Regions from separate parts of the Ruegeria sp. CDSA033 genome, predicted to be linked through region 2. Evidence: riboswitches for the same ligand, from Rfam matches in the RefSeq annotation. Region 2 holds a riboswitch; each other region holds the start of a gene.
The links. A riboswitch is a leader RNA that binds a small molecule or an ion and turns the genes downstream of it on or off. The one in region 2 is predicted to bind cobalamin.
Positions count from the first base shown of each region.

Region 1: it holds a riboswitch for cobalamin, as region 2 does, so the genes downstream of both, AC2FLA_RS07585 (DUF1636 family protein) here and AC2FLA_RS16825 (DUF1636 family protein) in region 2, are expected to answer to the same signal.
Region 3: it holds a riboswitch for cobalamin, as region 2 does, so the genes downstream of both, AC2FLA_RS10765 (hypothetical protein) here and AC2FLA_RS16825 (DUF1636 family protein) in region 2, are expected to answer to the same signal.

Region 1 is NZ_JBXWQI010000004.1:143,560-145,754, forward strand. It holds gene AC2FLA_RS07580 (ABC transporter ATP-binding protein) at 1-613, opposite strand, end outside; gene AC2FLA_RS07585 (DUF1636 family protein) at 610-966, opposite strand; cobalamin riboswitch at 1,068-1,273, opposite strand; gene AC2FLA_RS07590 (bifunctional enoyl-CoA hydratase/phosphate acetyltransferase) at 1,422-2,195, shown strand, end outside.
Region 2 is NZ_JBXWQI010000014.1:50,671-52,865, forward strand. It holds gene AC2FLA_RS16815 (protein-L-isoaspartate O-methyltransferase family protein) at 1-286, opposite strand, end outside; tRNA gene AC2FLA_RS16820 (tRNA-Cys) at 514-587, shown strand; cobalamin riboswitch at 874-1,083, shown strand; gene AC2FLA_RS16825 (DUF1636 family protein) at 1,168-1,557, shown strand; gene cobW (cobalamin biosynthesis protein CobW) at 1,554-2,195, shown strand, end outside.
Region 3 is NZ_JBXWQI010000006.1:145,351-147,545, forward strand. It holds gene AC2FLA_RS10755 (DNA polymerase III subunit gamma/tau) at 1-170, opposite strand, end outside; gene AC2FLA_RS10760 (protein-tyrosine phosphatase family protein) at 328-825, shown strand; gene AC2FLA_RS10765 (hypothetical protein) at 833-1,240, opposite strand; cobalamin riboswitch at 1,325-1,544, opposite strand; gene AC2FLA_RS10770 (alpha/beta hydrolase family protein) at 1,689-2,195, shown strand, end outside.

The sequences.
Region 1 (2,195 bases), on a different contig from region 2:
CGAATTCCGGGATCATGACCAGATCATGGACGATCATGACGACCGTAATGCCCAACTCGGCCACCAGCGACAGCATGCGTCCCTTGGCGTCCGGATCCAGATGGTTCGTCGGCTCATCCAAAAACAGCAGCGAGGGGTTCTGCGCCAGCGCCCTTGCGATATGAGCGCGCTGGCGTTCCCCGCCGGATAACACGGCCATCCGCTTGTCGGCGAGGGCGACGAGTCCGGTCAGTTTCAGGATGCGGTCCAATTCCAAGGCGTGTTCAGCGGCAGATTGATCGGCACGGATCGGGATTTGCCCAAGGGCCACATAATCGCGCAGGAACAAACGCCCGTCCGGCGATTCCTGCTGACTGACTACGGCGATCATTCGGGCGCGGTCCATCGCTGAAAGCTGCCGAAGGCTGCGCCCCTTTACCAAAACGTCCCCCAGCACAATCTCTTCACCGCCGCACAAAAGATTCAGCAACGTTGTCTTGCCCGCACCGTTTGGGCCGGCAATTGCCAGGGTTGCCCCTTCATTCAGTTCGAAATTGACGTTTTGCAGCAGTACGTCGCCGTTCAGGGCGTAATACTCCAGCCCGCGCGCCTCAAGGAAAGCTCCGCAAGTCATACGCTTGTCTCCAGCTTTAGCCGTGGTAGGCGCGCCAGGGTCTTTTCAAGAAGGGCAGGCGGGCGCTGCGATGCGTTGGTCCAACCATCCGTGCTCCGGTGGTATTGATGTGCAAATTCGGCCAAAGCATCCACGTCCTCAGCCGATTGGATGTCACCGAAAAGGTACTGCGCTTTGTCTAGTGCCTGAAACCCGACGGTTGTGGGCCGACCGCAACCGGCCATGCAGGAAATGCTGCGGATGTCAAAACTGGATGGAAGCTTGCTTGCAAGCGCAGCGCGCAATGAATCCGCCCGGTCAGAGCCCTTGCAGGTCTCGCAAATCAGAAGGAAATGATCAGGACTGATCGACATGGCCCACTCCGCCTGTTGCCAAGCGCGGACAGAAGGTGCCAATCATGTCATCACGTCTTAGACGTGTCATAAAGCCTCCTTCCAGGACGCCCCGCCCCGGGTTGGTTGAACATCGGATGGTAGGTCTCCTGACTTGCGGGTCGTGGCTTGGCCATCCTTCCCGACCCATTTTGGGCCAGTGGGTATTTGGCGTCGCTCACCGCTTACAGTTGCGGGGGCAGTCACGGACTTGGCGCTTGTTGGCAACCTCACCGTATTCCCTTTTCATCCCTTGGCGAACCATAGGGAACCATCGCGGTGATGCTTGCCCGAGTTCCGAATTTGGGTCAAGCGATAATCCGCGCCGCCCCACGAGCAGAGGTCATTTGTCATTTGCTAATGATCTGACTACGCTGCGTCGCAGAAATGTTTGGGCAAAGGTGGATATGTTCTGGTTCCGCGGGGCGGAACATCCAATGTTTGAAACGACGAACACGCATTCAAAAACAAAGCCGGACGAGATGAAAATTCAAGAAAACAGAACCTATTCTCAACTGAAGGTAGGCGACAAGGCGCAGGTCACCCGATTGTGCACCGTGGACGACTTGTACGCGTTTGCCTCGGCTTCGGGTGACCACAACCCGCTGAACCTGGCGGCCTATGACGGAGATGGAGATGGGCACCCCGAGGCTGTCGCGCCCGCTTTGTGGCCCGCGGGCCTGGTGGCTGCAGTAATTGGAAACATCTTACCGGGGGCCGGTACGCAAACACGTCGGGCGGACCTGAGTTTTCATGCTCCGGTTATGGCGGGCGAAGAACTGACCGCTTTTGTGGCTGTGACCGAAAAGCGTGAAGACGGCGACCTGACCTGTTCCGCCGAAGTGCGCCGGGTCGGGGATAACGCATTGATCCTAAGCGGCACCGTACAGGTCACGCCACCGTCGCGGCATTTGACCTTCGACTCGGTCGAGGTGCCGGGACTGATCGTTCAGCGTCACCGGCATTTCGACGCTTTGTTGGAAAAGGCACGTCCTCTGGACCCGATGCCCACAGCGATCGTCGCCCCGGAAGAACCGAATTCGCTAGGCGGCGCATTGCTCGCCTTGGAAAACGGCATCATTACTCCGATTTTGGTGGGCGACCCGGACAAAATCACCGCCGCTGCCGCCCATCTTGGGGCCGATTTGTCCGGAGTTGAAATCATTGAAGCGCGAGGCCACGAAGTGGCCGCCCAACGCTCGGTCGGGCTG
Region 2 (2,195 bases):
CAACGGCGGTCGAATACCCCAAGGCCGGAGCGATATCCAAAACCGACTCGTCGTTGGAGATATTTAATATGTCCAGCATCTTAGCCAGGGTCCGCGGCTCCAACATGCAGCGCCCATCACCCAGTTCGATCAATCCCTCGACATAAGCCGCCTCGCGCTGTGCATCCGGCACGAAATTCTCGCGCTTGACGGTCAGCATCGCGTCTATGATGGGAAACTTCGTGACATCAGAAGGACGTATCTGCGTATCGACCATCGTCCGGCGGCGGGCTGCGAAATCTGTCATTGGATCGCTCATCTTGCTCCCTTGGGTGATTGAGTTCTGCCACATCCTTGAAAAACCGGCAACGGCCCAGACACGGAAACTTTCCAATCTTCACAAGATACAACGTCGCAACCAAAGACTAAGTTGGCACCCGGCCCTGAAATTTGCGCTCCCCCCTCTGGACGCTCCTGTCGAAAGCTGCTAAAACGCCGATCACACCACGGCAAGTATTTGATTTTACTTGAAAAGGCGAGTTGGCGGAGTGGTGACGCAGCGGATTGCAAATCCGTGTACACCGGTTCGATTCCGGTACTCGCCTCCATTTATTTCCAAGCACTTAGCTTTCTGCGCTGCTTTCGCAATTTCGGACGCCTAAAGTTCAGTATCAGATGCATGTTGCGATTGCGGGTCCAGCGATTCCATTTACACAACCGCACTACTTGATTGCCAAACCGAGAAGTGCTGAATCATCTGCGACGGCCGGGCTGAATTGCGCCTCGCTGCGTGATCGGATCGCATCGGATGCCGCTGACTGACTTCGGCAAGTCGCTTTTCTGACGTAGCGGGTTTTCAAACCCCAGTCGTGCTTGACAAGCCCCCTGCCCGTGCCGCATGTCGCATGCGTTGGTGTCCATCCCCGGATGGATGAAAAGGGAATGTGCCAGCGGTTATTCCGCCAAGCACAGCCGCCCCCGCGACCGTGACCGGAGAGGGTGCCCAAAGCCACTGGCCTAATAGGCCGGGAAGGCGGGACATCCAACAGAGGCTCGCCTCTGACATCCGCAAGCCGGGAGACCTGCCAGCACCCGAAGTTGAAACCGGGCGGGGTGTTCCGGTGTCGGGTCCATGTGCAGACGCGTGGCCCGCATGAAACCCCGTCCCCCGTATAAAGGATGAGGGGGATGAGAGACGTGACCGAGACCGCACCAGTCGAGTTGCTGGTCTGCACGACATGCCGCCGTGGGTTACCTATCGAAGATGACGCCCAGCGACCCGGCACTTTGCTGCATAAAGCACTTGAACAGGCTGGCTTGCCGGACGGCGTCGACCTGAAACCGGTGGAATGTCTGTCGAACTGTGGTCAGGGATGCTCGATCGTTTTGCGTGGCGGCCCGTCCCGATGGACCTTCGTTTATGAAAACCTCGACGAGACCGACCATGTCGAGACCATCGTTGAAGGCGTCACCAAGTATCTAGCCGCTGAAGACGGTCTGGTGAAATGGCGCGAACGCCCCGAACATTTCCGCAAAAACTGTGCGGCCCGCATTCCCCCGATTGGAGCCCTGAAATGAGCAACCTTGAAAAACTCCCCGTCACTGTGATCACCGGCTTTCTGGGCTCGGGCAAAACCACGCTGGTCAAACACCTGATGCAGAATCCGCAGGGCAAGCGCCTGGCCGTTATCGTCAACGAGTTTGGTGATGTGGGTGTGGATGGCGATATCCTGAAATCCTGCGCCATTCCGGATTGCCCGGCGGAAAACATCATGGAACTTGCCAATGGCTGCATCTGCTGCACCGTAGCCGATGATTTCATCCCGACCATTGAGGCGCTGATGGCGCTGGAGCCGCGCCCCGATCACATCCTGATCGAAACGTCCGGTCTCGCCCTGCCCAAGCCGCTGCTCAAGGCGTTTGATTGGCCCGATATCCGCTCGAAAATCACCGTTGATGGTGTGATCGCTCTGGCGGACGCCGAGGCCGTCGCCGCTGGGCGTTTCGCACCAAATGTCGAAGCCGTGGACGCCCAGCGCCTGGCTGACGACTCGATCGACCACGAAACGCCCCTGTCTGAGGTGTTCGAGGATCAGATCTCCTGCGCGGATATCATCCTGCTGACCAAGCCCGATCTGGCTGGCCCCGAAGGCGTGGTGAAGGCCAAAGGGATCATCGCCGACGAAGCTCCCCGCCCCCTGCCCGTAGTGGAAGTC
Region 3 (2,195 bases), on a different contig from region 2:
TTGCCGGTGCCGCGAATACCAGTCATGATAAAGGCCTGCGCGATCCGATCCGCTTCGAACGCGTTTTTTAGCGTGCGCACCATTGCGTCCTGTCCAACCAGATCTGCAAAGGTTTCAGGGCGGTACTTGCGGGCAAGAACCTGATAGGCGGGGCTGGGCGTTTCGGTCATGTCTGCTCTGTCAGATTCGTGTCAGAAATGTAGCGTAGAGACCCGGGCCGCCCACGTCCACAGCAGCCTTTGTGGAATTTCGGTTTGGACAGCGTCTGTAAGCGGGATAAACCGGCTGTCAAAATTTGGTGGGCTGGTGGCAGTAGGAGCATAAGCTTTGGCAAAATTTGCAATCTACGCGCTGCCTGTTGGCTCAGGCACCTTGGCGCTGTCCCCTTTGCCTGGCGGCGGCGGTGGGTATGTGGACGATCTAAGGGTGATACAGGACTGGAACCCCGATCTGGTGATTTCAATGACCACTGAGGCCGAGATGCAGCCGGTCGGTGCAGGCAGTTTTGGTAGAGACGTTCAAAGCAGACCCGCTACCTGGGTGCATCTTCCGGTCGAGGACTTTGGCGCGCCGCCCCAGCCAATCGAAACTCTTTGGCCCCAAGCCAGCGCAGCCGCCCGGCAGGTTCTGTCCGACGGTGGACGCGTGCTGGTGCATTGCCGTGGCGGTTGTGGGCGGTCGGGGATGGTCGCGCTGAGGCTCATGGTGGAATGTGGCGAAGATCCAAACCACGCGCTAAACCGGCTGCGCTTGGCCCGACCATGCGCGGTGGAAACGGATGAGCAGAAGGCTTGGGCCATGAAACCGGCCCAGAGCGATCGGTGAACTAGGATCAGGCCGTGGCTTGTTGAACAACCTGATGCGATGGACGCGGTGCAAGGGCCGATGCCTGAAGCATGGCGCAAGGCAAGGCCGCCAAAACACCAGCAGGCAGAGTGGAAAAGTCAGGGCCGAACATCATATCGGCGTATTCGTCCAACGTGTCGGCTGAGTCGCCTGTGTTTGTCCCGCAATAGACCCTGATCCGGGCCGGGCTGGCGCGAAACCGTGCGGTGCAACCCTCATCGCAATGGGTCAGTTCGCTGGAGCCGTCCACCTCAAATTCGCTGGTCGTCATTGGTTGTGCTGTTGCCATCGCCTCGGCCAAGGCCCGAGCCATTTGGGCCAATGCGGGGCAGGTTTTCCCCGTTTTCTGGCACAGGGTGGCGGTGAATTCGTGGGTCGTTGTCTTCCAGATCATAATGCGCCCTCCGCGCGGTGAGCGGGGGACGTGGAACAGGGAACTCAGCGTACTGAAGACCTGCCCGGACACCCCGCCCGAGTTTCGGTTTTTACTTTGATGGCAGGTCTCCTGACTTGCGGGTCATTGCTTTGCCGACCTTCCCAGCCTTTCGGCCAGTGGTATTTCGGCATTGCTTACCGCTTACAGTTGCGGGGGCAGTCGCGGCCTTGGTCCGTTCCGGCATTGCCGGGCTGGACCGCACCGAGTTCCCTTTTCATCCCGCCCCAATATAAGGACGAGAACCATCACCTCATCGCTAGCGGTTGTAAGTGGCTTGAGTCAAGCGGGCTGTTTTCCATCGTTCAAGTGGACGCTTGGTCACTTTGAAAATCTGTTGACTCCAGTCGCGCAAAAGCGCCGATATGCCATATGTGAACCGAATAGTTCAGATGCTTGCGAGGGCACCATGTTGGACAACACTCCGGTCGTTTTGACCGAAGATTTCACGTTTTCTGCCGGAGACGCCGAACTGTCGGCACGGCTGTATATGCCTGCCTCGGCACCTGATGTGGCGGTTGTAGTCCATGCCGCCACAGGCGTACCGCGCGACTATTACCAGCATTTTGCGCGGTGGTTGGTGGAAGAACAGGGTATGGCCTGTCTGACCTATGACTATCGCGATTTTGGCCACTCTCTACGCGGGCGCCTGCGCGATTCGCAGGCCACGATGGCTGACTGGGCGTTGATCGACATGCCCGCTGCTCGCGCCGAAATGCGGCGCAGATTTCCCGCCGCCCAGCAGTGGAGCATTGGCCATTCGGTGGGTGGAATGCTGGGGCCAATTCAGCCCGATATTGAGCAGATCGACCGGATGATCTGTGTCTGTTCAGGTTTGGTGACGGTATCCGACCACCCCTGGCCGTATCGCGCACTGGCGACAATGTTCTGGTATGCCCACCCGCCATTGCTGGTT